4 regions of the Neptunomonas phycophila genome follow, and region 1 is predicted to be linked to each of the others. Evidence: predicted binding sites of a transcription regulator. Region 1 holds the regulator's gene; each other region holds the start of a gene.

Region 1 (4,682 bases):
AGAAGTAAATAACGTGCCCACCAGCCTCACACTCACCACGGCTATTATATTAGGTTTGCTTGGCAGTGCTCATTGCCTGGGTATGTGCGGTGGTATTGCAGCCTCTATTGCCATGACGCAGTCTCGTCGCTACTACTTGGTTGCATACAACGTTGGGCGAATATTCAGTTACGCTTTGGCTGGTTTTTTGGTGGGCAGTCTTGGATTCATGATCAAAGATCCCGTGACCGGACTTATACTGCGCACGGGTGCAGGTCTCTTGTTAATCGCCATGGGGCTTTATATCGGGCAATGGTGGAAAGGGCTAACCCGAATCGAAAAATTGGGGCAAGGGTTATGGTCTATCGTCCGCCCCGCCGCCAGCAAACTACTGCCCGTTCAGACTCTTAGCCAAGCTCTACTGCTTGGCTTCTTTTGGGGCTGGCTGCCATGCGGTCTTATTTATAGCACGCTTATTTGGAGTGCCTCTGCACAACATCCATTAGAAAGTGCTGTACTCATGTTTACCTTTGGTTTGGGTACCCTACCTGCCATGCTGGCAACTGGGTTATTAGCTAATGAGATCAAACAATTACTCCAGCGCCAATGGATTCATACTGTAGCTGGTATCGTGATTATCGCCTTTGGCATTTACACCATTCCATGGACGGGATTAACGCACTAGCTTGACTCCTGTCAAAACAACACACATCCGTATCCTCTAACATGGCGTCAATACTATGATGATGTACAGAGGATCTATTTGTGGCTCAACCAACTCAACTTGCTTGGAATACAGATTTAATCAAGCGCTATGACCTAGCAGGCCCTCGGTACACCTCATACCCAACGGCTTTACAGTTTGATACTGAGCATAACGAAATTGATTTAATTCGCACTGGGTTGAAAACCAGTGATGTTCATGCGCCGCTTTCTTTATACATACATATCCCTTTTTGCGCGCATGTTTGCTACTACTGCGCCTGCAATAAAGTGATTACGCGCAACCGCGATAAAGCCCAGCCTTACTTAGACACTCTCTACAAAGAAATAGAACAAGCCGCTGCTTGGTACGGTAACCAGCGTATTGTAAACCAATTGCATTGGGGCGGCGGCACGCCTACTTTTATCAGTGACGAGCAAATGCAAGAACTGATGACACATTTACGTCATCACTTTGCTCTGCGCAATGACGATAAAGGCGATTATTCAATCGAGATAGACCCGCGTGAAGCTTCTTCAAACACACTAAAAACATTGCGCGCTACAGGTTTTAACCGGATTAGTTTAGGCATCCAAGATGTTGATCCTCGGGTACAAATAGCCGTTAACCGCGTTCAGTCAACTGAAGATACACAGCGCATTCTTGATGAGGCCCGCTCATTGGGGTTTAAATCCATTAACATGGATTTAATTTATGGATTACCGCACCAAACACTCGAAACGTTCAATAAAACACTCGATACAGTTATCGACATGAGCCCCGATCGCTTATCGGTATTTAACTATGCCCACATGCCTGATCGGTTTCGCCCACAACGACATATCAATGTAGCCGACTTGCCCAGCGCCAATGAAAAATTAGCTATTTTACAGTCAACGATTCAAAAACTGCTCAATGCCGGTTACGTCTATATTGGCATGGATCATTTCGCAAAGCCGACAGACGAATTAGCTATCGCTCAACAAACAGGCAAATTACACCGTAACTTCCAAGGCTACACCACACATGCCGATTGCGATTTAATCGCCATGGGCGTATCGGCTATTAGCCAAGTAGGAAACGTGTATTACCAAAACGAGCATGATATCACGGCGTGGAGTGCAGCCATTGAGGATCGAGGCCGTGCCATTAGGCGTGGCATACAGCTGACTAAAGACGACCATATACGTCGTGATGTTATCACCCAACTTATTTGTCATTTTTCACTGGATACTACCGCGATAGAGACAAAATACGACATCGACTTCTTTGACTATTTCAATGATGTGTTACCTGAAATCAATCAGTTTAAAGAAGACAAGCTGTTATCGGTTAAAAAAGACAAAATTATTGTTTCGCCTGCTGGTCGATTATTGATCAGGCGCATATGCATGGCCTTCGATGCCTTTATACCAAAGGAGCATACCACTCTCGGTTATTCAAGAATTATCTAATATAGCCTTCACCCGCTTTCCTAAATAGTCCATAATCTGCTTTGTAAACGAGGCAGTATTGGCTAATTACGACAGGAAATTGTCATGACAGATTGCGGTAAAGAAGGGAAAGTTCATAGTATTCATCAGTCACACTGCAAAACATGCAGTTTGAGCTCTTTGTGCTTGCCTGTATCACTCAACATGACCGAAATGGACCGTCTCGATGATATTATCGAAAAAAGCCGTCCGCTAAAGAAAGGGGATCACCTTTTTCACCAAGGTGATGCTTTTAAATCCGTATACGCCATTCGCGCCGGTAGCGTCAAAACCTACACAATTACGGACCAAGGCGAAGAGCAAATTACCGGTTTTTACTTTCCTGGTGAACTTGTCGGCCTAAGCGGGTATGACGATGGCATTTATCCGATCTCGGTTAAAATGCTTGAAACAACTGCCGTCTGCGAAATTCCGTTTGATAATTTAGATGACCTTTGTGGCCAACTGCCGGAATTACGTCGCCAAGTTATGCGCACCATGAGTAAAGAGATTAAAGACGACCAGCAAATGATGCTTTTGCTTTCTAAAAAGAACGCTGAAGCTCGTATTGCCACGTTCATATTAAAACTATCGCAACGCTTTAAAGCCCGAGGCTACTCCGAGCACAACTTCCGTCTTTCCATGTCACGCAATGAAATAGGGAATTATTTAGGCTTAGCCGTCGAAACCGTGAGCCGTATCTTTACACGTTTCCAGAAAAGCGAAATTCTGGCTGTTGATGGCAAAGAAATTGAGCTGTTAAGTATCGACAAGCTCTATGAAATATCCGGCGAATGCCCTGGCACTTCAGAGCCAACCGATACGCAAGAGTTATCTATATAAAGCATTCTATCATTGCTCTTTCTTTAGGGCTGACCTCATATACTGCAATGCCGGACTCAAACGGCATTGCCCTTTCAAATAAAAACAGCACTAATTGCGCTCAAAAACTCTCCTTTTGAAGGACAGACAACCGGCCTTATTCAACTAATCATGGTTACAGAAACAGAGTTAACGCCGCCATACCGTTAACCGTGCGTGCGCGCTCTTAGCTCACAAGGGATAACCATGAAATTAATCAGTCTACAATGCCTTAGCCAATATCGCCTGTGGTTTAGTTTAGCCCTGCTAGCCGCACTTTGTAGCTATGCGCTGGTTATTAATAACATGCAGCGTACACAATTATTTCAAGCGACAATCGATCAAGTATTATCAGATGATTACCCCATAGAACAGTCTCTTAGGCGGTTGTTATATCAGGAACCCGACTTATCATTAATCACGCTCTGGAAGGATAATGACCTTATTTATCCGGGTGAGGGTTTAGATAACACACTGGCTGAATTGAGCCGCTTAAAAATGGCTCTCCCGTATTTCACACAATTGTTGAAGTCACAGACTTCTCACCCTTTGATAATCAACAGTAGTCAATATCATTGTTGGGAGAATGGTTACACCGTCTGCACTTGGTCTACATACACCACAACAGCCATATTTATGCCGACACTGTGGTTGGCGATCTTATTCTCGTGCATCGGCTTTATACGTCTTGTTCTGAATTACTACGACAAACTAATCCAGACAATACATGACCTTGCATCGCCTTTATCAAATGTTCACCTATACACCTATCTATTGGGTCAACACATCGATTTCACTTCGCCTCAACCTTATCTGGACACGTTACAACAAGAAACGAACAAAGCTAAGCATCTTCTCTATCAACTCAACCACCTTATGAGACGACCATCACTAAGGCCCCCTAAAGCTAACCCACCCATCAATTACAGCACCACCCGCACACCCGGCGACCTTTTTACTCCAATCGACATCATAAATAAGCACATACACACGTATTTACCAACGCTCTTGCAGCAACGTCGTACTATGGAGATCACCGTCGACTCCATCAGCGCCACGTCATACAGACGCGATGATACGCACAGTGCAATTCAAGCACTCAACCGTATTCTTTCTAATTTATTGGATAATGTGGTTCAACACTCAAACAAAGGGCTATTCATCTATCACTGCAATCAGGACGATGACAGCCTGTCTCTTTTGTTAAAAAATGAGCGATGCTCGCCACATGTGCAAACGCCGATAACAATTAACGATGGTACAGGGCTCGCCTCTTGTAAATCCTTATGCAAAGCATTTGGTTGGCACTTATTAATTGATTGCGATGAGTGCTTTGTATCTGTAACACTCACACTACCCAAACAGACCAACCTTAAAAAACGCCAACAGGACACTTCATGTATCGCGTTTTAATAGTTGAGGATGACTCCGCCTTACGCCAAGGTTTATGTAATTTACTGCAAGCCTCGCTGTACCGCTGTTATGATTTTTCTTGCGCTGAATCAGCCGTCACTTGGTTATCCACTAATCAACCAGATATTTGCATAATAGACCGCCAACTCCCCAAAATGTCAGGAGATAAACTTTGCCAAACAATCAAAGCCCAACATCCTGCCCTATCCGTTTTGATCTTATCCGGTAAAAACAGCGATTCTGATAAAATTAGA
Region 2 (4,682 bases), on a different contig from region 1:
TTCCCCACCGGCGGTAAAGCCGATCAAGCTTGCTTGAGACGCTAAGCCCGCGAGCGCCTTTTTAGCTCTGTTGTCATATGCGCTATATGATGTGATCTACTCTCAGAGTAGGCAGTACATATCATGCGGTTAGCCATATAGTGAGTTAAAAAGGGTCAGCAGATCTGGTGAGACTCCAGAGCCGACGGTTATAGTCCGGATGATAGAGAGCGTGTCAGACATTATCCTCCATGGCGTATTGCGCGATGGTGGGAAACCTATGGGCTGTTACGTCCGGCATACGCCGTCGTAGCGCCCGTGGCTTGCCTGTCCGTTCGCCCTGATTCAGTGATTTTTAGTAGGATAAACCCATGAATCAGAGCTCAACGAATTCAAATACACTTAACATTCGCGATCAGCGCATCGCTTTTATACATGCCTCATGGCATACCGACATCGTCCTTAATTGCTGGGAAGGCTTCCGCAATGAAATGGCTGAGCGCGGCTATGATGTGGATAAATTTGACTTAATTGCCGTACCGGGCGCTTATGAGATACCACTACAAGCCAAGCTACTCGCCAAAACAGGTCGCTACGCAGCCATTGCTTGCAGCGCACTGGTAGTGGATGGTGGTATTTATCGCCATGACTTTGTTGCCCAGACGGTATGCAACGGTTTAATGCAAGTGCAACTAGAAACCGAAGTACCCGTGCTCACCGCTGTACTCACGCCGCATAACTTCCACGAGCATGACGAGCACAAGCAATACTTTAGCCGTCACTTTGTGCAGAAAGGTCAGGAACTGGCCAATGCTGCCGATGGTGCTATTCGTTTAAAAGCGTCCATATAACGGTGTTAACTCAGGGCGCTATTGAGCGCCCTTTTTCTTACTTTTCTGCTTTTCTAACAGCGCCTCATACCGCTTATCCGTAAGCGTTTCTAAAAACGCCACCAGTGCATCAATACGTTTATCATCTAATGCGGGGCCTGTTTCTAGCTCTGTTAGCGAAAGGTTTTCATTCACCTCTGGTGCTCGCCATGGTTTTCCGGTTTCGGGGTTGATCTGACGTTTTTTACTACGGCTGTTGTACTTGTTATAAAAAAGAATGACTGTACGTAAATCTTTAAACGTTCCGTTGTGCATGTAAGGAGCAGTTACCGCAACATTGCGCAAGGAAGGTGTCTTATACTTACCGCGGGCTGCCACATCTTGTTCGACCGCTGGATTATTTAGCAAGCCTTCATCAATGGCTTTCACTCCGTTTTTATGACGCAAGTGGGTGTTCTCTGGCACTCCGATATTGTGATATTGATAATTTGTGAATGTCTCATCGGCCCTGTTGGGGGTTGTCCGCAGCTGGTGGCATAAGTTGCAGTTAGTGAATTGTTGCGAGAAGAAAAGCGTACGGCCCAACTCTTCTTGTGGCGTCATTGTGTACTCGCCACGTAAATAACGGTCATATTTCGAATCAAATGGCGAGAAAAAATCACCCTTTTCAAACTCGGCTATCGCATCCGTCATAGCGTCATATGCTGTATCGTGATCCTGAAAAACAGCATCCCCATAAATACCTTTAAAAGCACTTTGGTAATGACTGTTTTCTAACAAACGCTCAACGACACTGGTTTTATCTGGCATTCCCATTTCAATTGGGTTTAACGGGGGGCCACCAGCTTGCTCAGCTAACGTTGACGCGCGGCCGTCCCAGAATTGCCCGCCCGCATATATACCATCTTTGCGCCGGTGGAACTTGGGTGCGAATGCCGCATAACCAACACTCGGCGCATTACGATCACCAAACGATTTTGCGTCGTCGCCTAGGGAAGCCGCCATACCAACATCAGGGCTACGGTGGTCAACAAAACCGTCCGCTGGGGCATGGCAGGTAGCACACGACATAGTGCGATTGAAAGATAAATTAGGATCAAAAAATAACTGCTGACCCAACTGAGCTTTTAACTCAGACGACGGTGTCGCGTCTTGCTCCGCCCACACCAGACCGCCAATACAAACACTCATGCACGTTACGATGGCTAACCAAGACTTGATGACGCTTTTCATGATACCTCTCTACGATTGCTTAATACCTAATGGGTATCGGCCTAGCCAAATACTCCCATAAAACAACCGGCTAACTACATGGGTTGTTATGCCTTTAATACCGTGCGGCAAAGGATACGCCGAAAAAACACACCGAGCAGGCATAGTAAAATAAACAAATTATATAAGAAATGATCCCGATCAATACGCTAAGTTTCAATATAAGCCATAATTGTAATAAGAAGTGTTATCATTTATATTACCCAGATAACGTGTTCACGTACTTTTCATCGCTTTAAAGGAGTGTTTTATGAAAACGGTTTCCCGGCTGGCACTTGCCATCGCCATTAGTGCTGCCACACCCGTTGCTCTTGCAGCGACAGCAACAGAAGTTTTAAAAACTTACGGCGATATTGCTGAAGCGACCTATTCTGACTCATTGAGCATGGCCAACACATTAAAAGCTAAAATTGATGCAATGTTAGCTGAACCAACACAAGCAACATTGGATGCGGCACGTAAAGCGTGGTTAGCCGCACGTGTTCCTTACCAACAAACGGAAGCGTATCGTTTTGGTAACGCTATTGTTGATGACTGGGAAGGCAAGGTCAATGCATGGCCATTAGATGAAGGCCTGATCGATTACGTTGACGCGAACAGTTACGGTTCTGAATCTGATGAGAACCCCGTTTATGCTGCCAACGTGATAGCTAACACATCAATTACTATTGGTAACGAAACCGTTGATGTAACCGATATCACACCTGTTTTGCTGTCTGATACTCTACAAGAAGCCGATGAAGTTGAGTCTAATGTAGCAACTGGCTACCACGCTATTGAGTTTTTACTGTGGGGCCAAGACCTTAACGGTACAGAACCTGGCGCCGGTAATCGTCCAGCAACTGACTTCAGCCTAGACAATTGCACCGGCGGTCATTGTGATCGTCGTCGTGCCTACTTAGAAGCAGCGACTGATCTCTTGATTTCTGATCTAGAAGAGATGACTGAAAACTGGAAAGAGGGCGGTGACGCTCGCAAACAGTTAGCCGAGAAAGGCGAAAAGGGCGGTCTAGCGACTATGCTCACAGGTATGGGTTCGCTATCTTATGGTGAGCTCGCGGGTGAACGTATTAAACTGGGTCTGATGCTGCATGACCCAGAAGAAGAGCACGATTGCTTCTCTGATAACACGCACAACTCCCACTATTACGATGCTAAAAGCATCAAAAATGTTTACATGGGTACTTACACCCGTGTTGACGGCAGCGTAGTAAGCGGCCCGAGTTTATCTGATCTGGTTAAAGCTCAAGCTCCCGAAGTGGATACCCAGTTGGTTAGCGAGCTAAATGCAACAGAAGCCGCCATGCAAGCGATGGTTGATGAGGCAGAAAAGGGCAATACCTTTGATGTACTGATTGGCAGCGGTAACACTGAAGGCAATAGGGTTGTTCAAAAAGTAGTAGACGCACTAACAACACAAACCAAGTCAATCGAGAAAGCGATTAGCACTCTCGGCTTGGACAATATCGAATTGGAAGGATCCGACAGCTTAGACAACCCTAGCTCAATTCAGGGATAAATGTCGGCACTGCACCACACCCTGTTCATTGTGGGAACAGTAGCGATCTCATGCTTAACCGCCGAGATCGCTACTTCGTTACCACTGCTGTCGATCCAGGGAAACGCACCAACCGCGGGCGCTGCAACACTGCATAAGCCCGCGTCGCCTAACGCTTTCGCGCAGCCTGCCAGTAACTTGTCTTTTGAAGAGCGCATGCCCTTCAACTTAGGGCACAGTTTATTCAAGAAACTCTGGGTATCATCACCGTCTTCGACTACCGCTAGCGATGGCTTGGGGCCTCTGTTTAATGCTCGGTCTTGCATGCGCTGCCACGTTAGGGACGGGAGAGGCCATCCACCCGATGTAGGTCAACTAAAGCCCGCAACATCGACGGTTATACATCTGAGCATTACTCCACAGAACGAGCAGCAAGAAACATTACTCGCCCAAGGTAAACTGGGAGTCATTCCGGAACCAGCTTATGGCAATCAATTACAAGACATGTCTATTCAAGGGCTACCCGCTGAAGGGCGCATAGCACTGGAGTATGACGAGCACACCGTTACGCTTGCTGATGGCGAACAAGTTAGCTTACGAAAACCTAGAATCACGATCACCGACTTAAGCTATGGGCCGTTCCACCCCGATACTATGATGTCCATGCGCGTAGCACCAGCGATGGTAGGCCTCGGTTTGCTCGAAGCAATTTCTGAAGCCGATTTGCTAGCCCACGAAGACCCCGAGGACCTTAACCAAGATGGTATTTCGGGTCACGCCAATCGAGTCTGGGATTACAAAACGCAACAGACCGCCATAGGCCGCTTTGGCTGGAAAGCCGGCCATCCCACTATTGAACAACAAAATAGCATGGCGTTGCGCAATGATATCGGTATATCCAACACACTGTTCCCTGCTGGTTTTGCCGATTGCACTGAGGCACAATCTTTGTGCCAATCGTTACCCGACGGGAACAGTCAGCACCTAGATGGTGTCGAAGCATCTGACGACATGGTAAAGATGCTCACATTTTACACCCAGCATCTTGCCGTACCCGATAAGCGTAATCGCCATTCTGGTTCCGTCGAACGAGGCGAGCAGCT
Region 3 (4,682 bases), 660 kb from region 1:
GCGGGTTTGTGCTCAATCAGTGGCTGATTGTATGAGGGTGATGGTAAAAGCTCGCTGCCCGTGAGCAGCGAGCGGTATCGTTTTATTGGCAAATGCTTTTAAAAAGTTCGAAGTACTCTGGGAAAGTCTTACGAGTGCATCCTGGATCATTGATAGTGACGGGAGTATCGCTCAACGCAACTAGCGAAAAACACATAGCCATACGGTGGTCGTCATATGTGTCGATGGCGGCATGAGTCAACTTGGCTGGTGGAGTTACTTCGATAAAGTCTTCTCCTTCTACTACGCTAGCACCGACTTTACGTAGCTCAGTAGCCATGGCCGAAAGGCGATCGGTCTCTTTGACTCGCCAGTTATATATATTCCGAATGGCAGTAGTACCCTCTGCAAATAAAGCGGTAGTCGCGATTGTCATGGCAGCATCTGGGATATGATTCATGTCCATATCAACGGCCTTTAAGTCACCTGTTCCCGTTACCTCAATATAGGTGGGCCCGTAGGTTACTTGAGCCCCCATTGCTTCTAAGACTTCAGCAAAACGTTTGTCGCCCTGAACGCTATCAGATCCCACGCCATAAACACGAACAGTACCACCTTTAATAGCGCCAGCGGCAAGGAAGTATGAAGCCGACGACGCATCGCCTTCTACCATGATTTCGCCGGGTGACTGGTATGTCTGTCCTGATTTAATAACGAATTTCTGGTAGTTGTCATTTTGCACATTCACACCAAAAAGCTTCATGGTATGTAGGGTAATATCAATATACGGCTTGGATACAAGCTCACCATCTACTTTAATGGTCAGATCATCGCTAGCCAATGGAGCAGCCATCAGTAAAGCGGTTAAGAATTGACTAGAGATATTGCCTTTGATGCTGACCTCTCCACCGCGCAAGCCTTGCGAGCGGATACGCAAAGGTGGATATCCGTCATCACCTAGATAGGTAATATCAGCGCCAAGCTGACGTAAGGCATCCACTAGATCGCCAATGGGGCGCTCATACATTCGTGGCTCGCCTGTTAGCTCGTAAACATCATTGCCAAGGCATAAGGCCGCACATAAAGGGCGCATAGCAGTGCCTGCGTTGCCTAAGAAAAGAGCTTTACTGGCTGTGCCCAGTGATCCTGCTAAGCCTATTAATGTACAAGTCTGTTTATCATCCGATAATGAATATTCCACACCCATTTCGTTTAATGCGGTAAGCATATGACGAACATCATCACTGTCTAATAAGTTAGTGATACGTGTTGTGCCTTGTGCAAGTGCGGCTAAAAGCAAGATTCGATTCGACAGGCTCTTTGAACCTGGGATTTGAACTTCGCCAGCAACTGCGTTGATAGGCTCTAGGGTCAAATTATCCATGGAAGGTACTCTTTATACGTGTTTTTATCAGGGAGATATAAGCTACCTTGTGTAGCCGTTTAGGTCGAGGGTATCGGATAAAAAAAGTGCAGATAAGCGCTTAATCTAACCCTGGGGTTTCTGGGGAGCTAGTTTTTACGTACTGGTAAGTTGATTGAAGCCCTTAGTAGGGTGAGCGGCGTTTGTTGATAGGTGTCAATGTTCTTTTTTCACTAGAGGCGGATACTAACAGCATCTGCTTTTTTTACAATGATAAGGAATGTAAATATGGGTATTGAACACCATGATTTGGTGCACGAATTGCCAGAGTACCGAGATCAAATTCGTGCGCTTAAAATGACAGATGCGCACTTTTTAAAGCTTTTTGACGAGTACCATGAAGTTACAAAAGAAGTAGAGTTAATGGAGGCAGAGGTAAAACCTGGGTCTTCTAAAATGGAAGAGGAATTGAAACTAAGAAGGCTTCGTTTGAAGGATAAGCTTTACGCAATGCTAAGTGAGAAGGCATAGCGAGAGCCGCTAATCCATAAATGACTATTCATCGAGTCAATTATACAAAAACACCCGCTTTTGCGGGTGTTTTTGTTTGGTTTGTCGTCCGCTCGCAGTATGCTGTGTGTTCTGTTTTTTTGAATCGTGGATATACGTTTGTTTCAGTTTGATTGGTCATACATTACTCAGATTGCCTTCACTCATAAAAAGTCGCTCGTAGTGGCAAACGTGGTGGCTATTTTAGCTGCGTGCGCTTCGGTACCTTTGCCATTGCTAATGCCTTTATTGGTTGATGAGGTTCTTCTTGAACAACCAGGTAAGATGGTTCAATTCTTAAACTCATTATTTCCTTTAGATTGGCACGGCCCGGTGCTTTATATCGTTGCTATTTTGATGTGTACAATTGTTCTACGTGCCATGGCTTTGGTTTTAAATGTATGGCAGTCACGACAGTTCACGTTAATCTCCAAAGACGTTATTTACAAAATGCGCTCACTATTGCTCGCCAGATTAGGCAAGGTTGCGATGGTGGAATACGAAACGTTGGGCAGTGGCGCTATCAGTTCACACTTTGTAACGGACTTGGATACGGTAGACCGTTTTGTAGGGACCTCAGTTAGTCGGTTGTTGGTAGCTAGCTTATCAATTGTGGGCACAGCGGTAATCCTGTTTTGGATGCATTGGCAGCTGGCGTTGTTCATCATGTTTCTTAACCCCATTGTTATTTATTTCACAACCGTGATTGGCAAGCGAGTTAAAGAATTAAAGAAACGAGAAAATAAAGCTTATGAGGTTTTTCAAGGGGCGCTTACCGAAACATTAGATGCTATTCAGCAAGTGCGTTCAGCTAATCGAGAGGAGTATTATCTTGGTCAGCTTACGCGGCTGGCGCGTGGTGTAAGGGATCAGTCTTCTGCATTTGAGTGGCGTAGTGAAGCAGCAGGACGTTTTAGCTTTTTGGTTTTTTTGATCGGATTCGATATTTTTAGAGCGATTACAATGCTCATGGTCGTCTTCTCTAATCTGTCGATTGGCGAAATGATGGCTGTCTTTGGCTACCTTTGGTTCATGATGGGGCCTGTCCAAGAAGTGCTGAATATGCAGTACGCTTTTTATGGAGCAAAAGCGGCATTGGTGCGATTAAATCGTCTAATAGACCTGAAGCAAGAGCCGCATTATCCAATGTTGGAAGACCCTTTTGCTGGGCGTAAGAGTGTTAGTGTGACGCTTGATAATATTCATTTTCGTTATAATGCAGACAATGAAGTGCTCAAGGGGATTAGTTTGCATGTTGAGGCTGGGCAGAAGGTGGCTTTAGTCGGTGTGAGCGGTGGTGGTAAGTCCACTTTGGTTCAAGTTTTGTTAGGGTTGTACAGCGCGCAAGAAGGAGAGGTTAAATTTAATGGTGTGCCTGTTAGTCAGATCGGTTTGTCAGTTGTTAGGGCGAATGTTGCTACTGTCTTGCAGCATCCGGCTTTATTCAATGGGACTGTCAGAACAAATCTGTGTATGGGGCAAGATTTTACAGAACCAGCATTATGGGCGGCGCTAGAGGTGGCTCAGCTAAGTGGTTTTGTTAGTGAGCTAGAGAATGGGTTGGATGCGAAAGTAGGCAGGCAGGGAATTCGTTTGTCGGGAGGGCAGCGCCAACGATTAGCTATCGCCCGTATGGTGTTATCAAACCCAAAAGTCGTTGTGTTAGATGAGGCAACTTCAGCTTTAGATACAGAGACTGAGCATGCGGTACATCTTGCTTTAGAGCGATTCTTAGATGGGCGAACAACAATTATAATTGCGCATCGACTAAGTGCTGTAAAGCAAGCGGATCGAGTCTATGTGTTTGAGGATGGGCTGATAGCTGAAGAAGGGCATCACGACGCGCTTCTTGAGCAGAATGGCCTTTATGCTCGCCTATATGGCTCACTCGCAAGTTAAATCGAATTTTTCTGTTCAGTTTATGTCATATACTACATGGCATATTGTCAGCTAAGGCAAAGTTTTTGAAAGAGGGATAGTCATGGTAAAACATAAAGTACTAGGTGCTGTTGTTGTCGCGTCGGTATTGTTAACTGGCTGCGCAAGCCCAAGTTTAACAGGAACAACTTATAGCCAGAAAGATGCGCGCCAAGTTCAGCAAGTACGTTATGGCACGGTAACCTCGGTGACGCCGGTGGTTATCGAAGGGCGGCAAGATGGGATCGTGGGCGGCGGTGCCGGAACTATTGTCGGAGCGCTAGCAGGCAGTTCAGTGGGTGGTGGTAAAGGAAGCAGTATTGCGGCTGTGTTAGGTGCGGTTGCTGGTGGTGTGCTAGGTTCAAAGCTAGAAGAGAGTGCTACACGTAAACAAGGTCAAGAAGTGACGCTACGAATGGCGGATGGCCAAGAAATTTCTGTTGTACAAGAAGTTGAAAATCAGCAGTTTTTTAGAGTGGGTGACCAAATACGCTTATTGCAACGTGGAGGCACAACTCGGATCACTTACTAATCCGGCGTGGTGTAAGCTATGAAATAGTAAAAAAGGCTGCATGTGCAGCCTTTTTTAATGGAGTATTTTATTGATTAAATACTTAATTATTCAGCAGCGCGAGGCTTGCGCGGTTTGCGTGGTCTGTCTCGGCCTTCTTTGGAACGGCTTGGCTTAGAGCCTGATTCCGTACCGGCACCATCAACTGATTTTGCGTTGAGTCGCTGGCCACAAACTACTGTTCGTTTAAGGACCTCAATCGTCTCTTTCGGTAAGCCTGACGGTAAATCAACAAATGTTGCTTTATCACGGATATCAATATGGCCAATAAATTTGCTTTCGATATCGGCTTCATTGGCGATA
Region 4 (4,682 bases), 1.5 Mb from region 1:
TAAAGGATCGCCAACAACTTCCAACATTTCCCTTTTAATATCAAAAGGTTCATCCAAATTTTTAGCTAAGGTGCTAGCTTGCTGAAGGTGCTGTTCTGCACGCTCCGTATCTCCCAAGTCAGTGCACGTTTGGCTTTTCAATAACGCACTTTTCACCTTAAAAATTTCGTCATGCGGGTACTGAAAGCCCGCTGTATTAAGCAGCTCTTCAACTTGGTTATAAAGGGCTATTTGCTGGCGATCATCTACTCCTTTCATTTCTAAACGACGGACATTTGCCAGCTTCAAATAAGGTTCAGCAGACCGATAGCAACTGGTTTTATTCAAATTAATAGATCGCTTAAAAGCGTGATCAGCTATGGATAAGTTGCGGTTGTATACCGCTATTCGCCCCAACTCCATATTGCGCAACAAACTTAAAGGGGACTGCTGTGTCGCTGCTTGAAGTGCTTCTTGAGCACCTTCTAACTCCCCTGTCTTTTCCAACACATGTGCTAATAAGTCATAGGACGTCATTAACAATGGGAATTTGGCAATGCTTTCGACCAAGATACTTTTAGCATCAGAATAACGCTGCTGCCCGATATACGCTTGCGCCAAACAAGGGCCGCTTTCTTTTTCATTCAGGCGCGCAAAACGGTACTTGAAAAAATGCTCTGCCTCTTCAAAGCGATTAAGCTGAAGCAATAACCGGCCTTTGATGAGCTGTACAAAATCATAATTAGCGCCAGATAGCTCAACTTGATCACATAATTTAACGGCCTGACTCAACTGGCCTTTTTGGATGGCCTCTTCGACCGCTGACAGCGCATGTTTCCGATACAGCAACATATCAAGCCTAAGCTTAAGTTCAGCAGCTGAAAACGGCTTAGTAATCACGGCATCAGGCTGACTTTCCACGACATGCAAGACAACATCTTGAGAGGCATCACTGGTCATAAACACCCAGCAAGTATTTGGCTTTATGATCTTTTTATAACGGCACTCTTCTAAAATCTGCATGCCAGTCAAGGGATCACTAGGGTTGTGGCCTAACAAGACTATGTCGTAGTTCTCTTCTTTTAGAAGATCATACACCTGATCATTAATACCAACGGCTTGAATATGACTCACACCCAACTGTCGCAGCATAAACACGACCGTAGATCGCATATTTCCGCTGCTCTCTATTAAGAGCACCTGCTTGTCAGAATAGTCTACGGGTGATAGTTGCACATTAGCCGTCCGGAGCTGATAAAAACATCAAGATATCAACAGTATAAGAGGCATCTATGAAGGGTGGAAGTAATCATATACATAAAAAAGACACTGGTGAGGGTGCACACCAGTGTTAAACATTCAATGCAGGCCCAAATAATAGTGCCTCACTCACTATAACGCCTATGATTCAGATCAATTGATCACCACCACTCGTCCAATTCATACCATTGCATAGGGGATATTAACCCTAGTTATGCAGTACACTGACTTAAAACACCCTATCGACAATAAAAAAAGATAATCATGACTACTACTTTAATCAGCCACGATGATTGCGGGCTACACAATATGGGGCCAGAGCACCCCGAAAGCCCTATTCGTTTAATGGCCATACATAAAGTCTTAGAAAAAACGGGGCTGATTTCACACCTTGACCGGATGCAGTCTGTTCACGTGACCTCCGACCAAATCGCCTTAGCGCATGCCTGTCTGCACGAAAAGCGATTGTTAATGAAGCAACCCAAAGAAGGCGTCATCTACGCCGATGAAGATACTGCACTTTGCCCACAATCATTGCATGCGGCCAGCTTAGCAGCCGGCTCAGCTATATTAGCTACGAATAGGGTACTAGCAGGCAAAAGCACCAACGCCTTTTGCGCAGTGCGACCTCCTGGGCATCATGCAGAACACAACACTCCTATGGGTTTTTGTTTTTATAACAATGTGGCTATAGGGGCTATGCAAGCGCTACAAAATGACAATATTCATCGTGTCGCCATTCTGGACTTCGATGTCCACCACTGTAATGGCACCGTAGACATCTTTAAAGACAAGCCAGAGGTACTGGTATGCTCAACATTCCAGCATCCGTTTTACCCCGAACGCTACGCAGACATACAACGAGAAAACATACTCAACTGCCCAATGCCTGCGCACAGTGACAGCTTGTTTTTTAGAAATTTAGTCGAAAAGAACTGGCTCCCTGCACTACAAGCACACAAGCCCGATATGATTTTTATCTCTGCCGGTTTTGATGCCCACCATGAAGATCCGATGGCTGATATCAACCTCGATGAAGAAGATTATCGCTGGGTAACCAAACTCATTTTAGATGTAGCACGTACTTATTCGCAAGGAAGGGTAGTTTCTGTACTGGAAGGTGGCTATAACCCAGTGGCTCTAGCCTTTAGCGTAGAAGCACATCTAGAAACGCTACTCGGCTATTAACTCTAGCTTCCTTATCACCAACACCATCGTTAGTGATCGTAAGAGACAAAAAAGGCTGCAATAAATGCAGCCTTTTTTACGTCCAAGACACGAGCTTTAGCTAACGAACTTAATCATTACACCTGCTGCTACGGCTGAACCAATAACACCTGCTACGTTAGGCCCCATCGCATGCATCAACAAGAAGTTCTGAGAGTTAGCCTCTAAGCCTAATTTGTTGGATACACGAGCCGCCATCGGAACAGCAGAGACACCAGCCGATCCGATCAGTGGGTTAATAGCATTACCACCTGCCATCTTATTCATGATTTTAGCCATGATAACACCGCATGCAGTACCAATACCGAAAGCGACAATACCTAACACCAAAATACCCAGCGTTTGAAGGTCTAAGAATTTATCAGCAGATAACTTAGAACCTACAGACAGACCAAGGAATATTGTTACGATATTGATCAATGCGTTTTGAGCTGTATCACTTAAACGATCAACAACACCACACTCTCGCATTAGGTTACCAAAACAGAACATACCCAGTAGCGGTGCTGCATCAGGAAGCAATAAAGCAACCAGAACAAGCAAACAGATAGGGAAAAGGATTTTCTCTGTTTTAGAAATATGGCGTAACTGAACCATCTTAATTTGACGCTCAGATTCTGTAGTCAACGCACGCATGATTGGTGGTTGAATCAAAGGAACCAATGCCATATAAGAGTAAGCAGCAACCGCTATAGCGCCTAACAACTGAGGCGATAACAAGCTAGCCACATAAATAGCCGTAGGGCCATCTGCGCCACCAATTATGCCGATAGCGGCAGCGTCTTGGATGCTAAAGTCCATTATTCCCAGCTGCGTCAAGCCAACAGCACCTAGTACTGTCGCAAAGATACCGAACTGAGCGGCGGCGCCTAAGAATAGAGTTTTAGGGTTGGCTAATAACGGCCCAAAGTCCGTCATAGCACCAACACCCATGAAAATCACCAAAGGTGCAACACCCGAAGCAATAGCAACACTATAGAAGTTATACAACATACCATTGTTATAACCACTATCATTAGCTAGTAAGGAGGCAGCTGCATGAGTACTTGGGTTAGATACATGATAAGCATGCAATACATCATGCGGATCAGTACTCGTTATACCAAATATATTTGCAAACTGGGCCATCAGCTCAGGCGAGGCAAAATGAATAGCATTCTCCACAGCCGAGAAGGCCAGACCAGCCTCTGGTATGTTTGCCAATATGCCACCAAACCCAATTGGGACGAGTAGCAAAGGCTCAAAGTTTTTACGAATCGCTAAAAATAGTAATAACAAACCAATTACTATCATAACGAACTGGCCAAAGGAGATATTGTATATCCCCGATGCTTGCCAGAGTTCTAACACTTTATCCATTCAGGTGATCCCTCACGCTAGCGTCAGTAGCGAATCGCCAACTTGAACCGCATCACCTTCTTTAACGTCGATGGCTACAACGGTACCCGCACGAGCAGCGCGTACTTCTGTTTCCATCTTCATCGCTTCTAGAATGACTAACACATCACCCTCTTGGATTGCTTGCCCAGCCGACACTTGGACTTTCCAAATATTACCCGCTAAAGGCGCTGGCACTTCTTCACCCGCGCCTGCAGCTACTGGCGCTGCCGCAGCCGCCGCGGCTGGTGCAGGTGCAATTGAAGAGACATCTCCACCTTCAGCTACTTGAACAACGTAGTTCTGACCATTCACTGTGATTGTATAAACTTGAGGTCCAGTATTTTTAGGGGCAGCCATAGCTTGTGCATCCTCTAAGGTCGGCGCGGGTTCAAACGCATCCGGATTATTTCGGTTTTCTAAGAATTTAAGGCCGACTTGCGGGAAGAGAGCGTACGTCAGCACATCATCAATCACCTTGTCGCCGTCAGCCAGAGTGATACCTTTATCAGCAGCAAGCTGTTTAAGCTCCGCTGTTAAACGCTCCACTTCAGGCTCCAGCATATCCGCAGGGCGACAAGTAATAGCTTCAGCGCCATCCAAAACACGCGCCTGCAAATCGCTATTAAAAGGAGCTGGCGCGGCGCCATATTCACCTTTAAGGATCCCTTGCACCTCTTTAGAGATTGTTTTGTAACGCTCGCCCATCAAAATATTGATAACAGCTTGAGTCCCTACAATTTGCGATGTAGGTGTTACCAGCGGGATATGGCCCAAGTCTTTACGGACACGTGGAATTTCCGCTAAGACTTCATCAAACTTATCTGAAGCACCCTGCT

The links. Region 1 encodes FNR, which switches genes on or off when oxygen is low (the NO sensors DNR and NnrR bind a similar motif). Its sites were predicted from a motif close to TTGATNTANATCAA; they were not measured.
Positions count from the first base shown of each region.
Region 2: BS617_RS17560 (cytochrome-c peroxidase) is a predicted target of FNR. The motif match lies at 2,213-2,226, and genes of this name have one in related genera.
Region 3: BS617_RS05515 (HP1242/YdcH family protein) is a predicted target of FNR. The motif match lies at 1,549-1,562, and genes of this name have one in related genera.
Region 4: BS617_RS01975 (histone deacetylase family protein) is a predicted target of FNR. The motif match lies at 1,383-1,396, and genes of this name have one in related genera.

Region 1 is NZ_MRCI01000001.1:1,881,307-1,885,988, forward strand. It holds gene ccoS (cbb3-type cytochrome oxidase assembly protein CcoS) at 1-8, shown strand, start outside; gene BS617_RS08610 (sulfite exporter TauE/SafE family protein) at 14-664, shown strand; gene hemN (oxygen-independent coproporphyrinogen III oxidase) at 745-2,136, shown strand; gene fnr (fumarate/nitrate reduction transcriptional regulator Fnr) at 2,221-2,997, shown strand; gene BS617_RS08625 (histidine kinase) at 3,223-4,428, shown strand; gene BS617_RS08630 (response regulator transcription factor) at 4,413-4,682, shown strand, end outside.
Region 2 is NZ_MRCI01000006.1:37,808-42,489, forward strand. It holds FMN riboswitch at 1-215, shown strand, start outside; gene BS617_RS17555 (6,7-dimethyl-8-ribityllumazine synthase) at 351-830, shown strand; gene BS617_RS17560 (cytochrome-c peroxidase) at 849-2,042, opposite strand; gene BS617_RS17565 (imelysin family protein) at 2,332-3,600, shown strand; gene BS617_RS17570 (di-heme oxidoreductase family protein) at 3,601-4,682, shown strand, end outside.
Region 3 is NZ_MRCI01000001.1:1,216,945-1,221,626, forward strand. It holds gene BS617_RS05505 (YeiH family protein) at 1-35, shown strand, start outside; gene aroA (3-phosphoshikimate 1-carboxyvinyltransferase) at 83-1,363, opposite strand; gene BS617_RS05515 (HP1242/YdcH family protein) at 1,631-1,873, shown strand; gene BS617_RS05520 (ABC transporter ATP-binding protein) at 2,012-3,790, shown strand; gene BS617_RS05525 (outer membrane lipoprotein) at 3,873-4,340, shown strand; gene BS617_RS05530 (DEAD/DEAH box helicase) at 4,427-4,682, opposite strand, start outside.
Region 4 is NZ_MRCI01000001.1:426,986-431,667, reverse strand. It holds gene BS617_RS01980 (response regulator) at 1-1,179, opposite strand, end outside; gene BS617_RS01975 (histone deacetylase family protein) at 1,504-2,427, shown strand; gene BS617_RS01970 (sodium ion-translocating decarboxylase subunit beta) at 2,524-3,825, opposite strand; gene oadA (sodium-extruding oxaloacetate decarboxylase subunit alpha) at 3,838-4,682, opposite strand, start outside.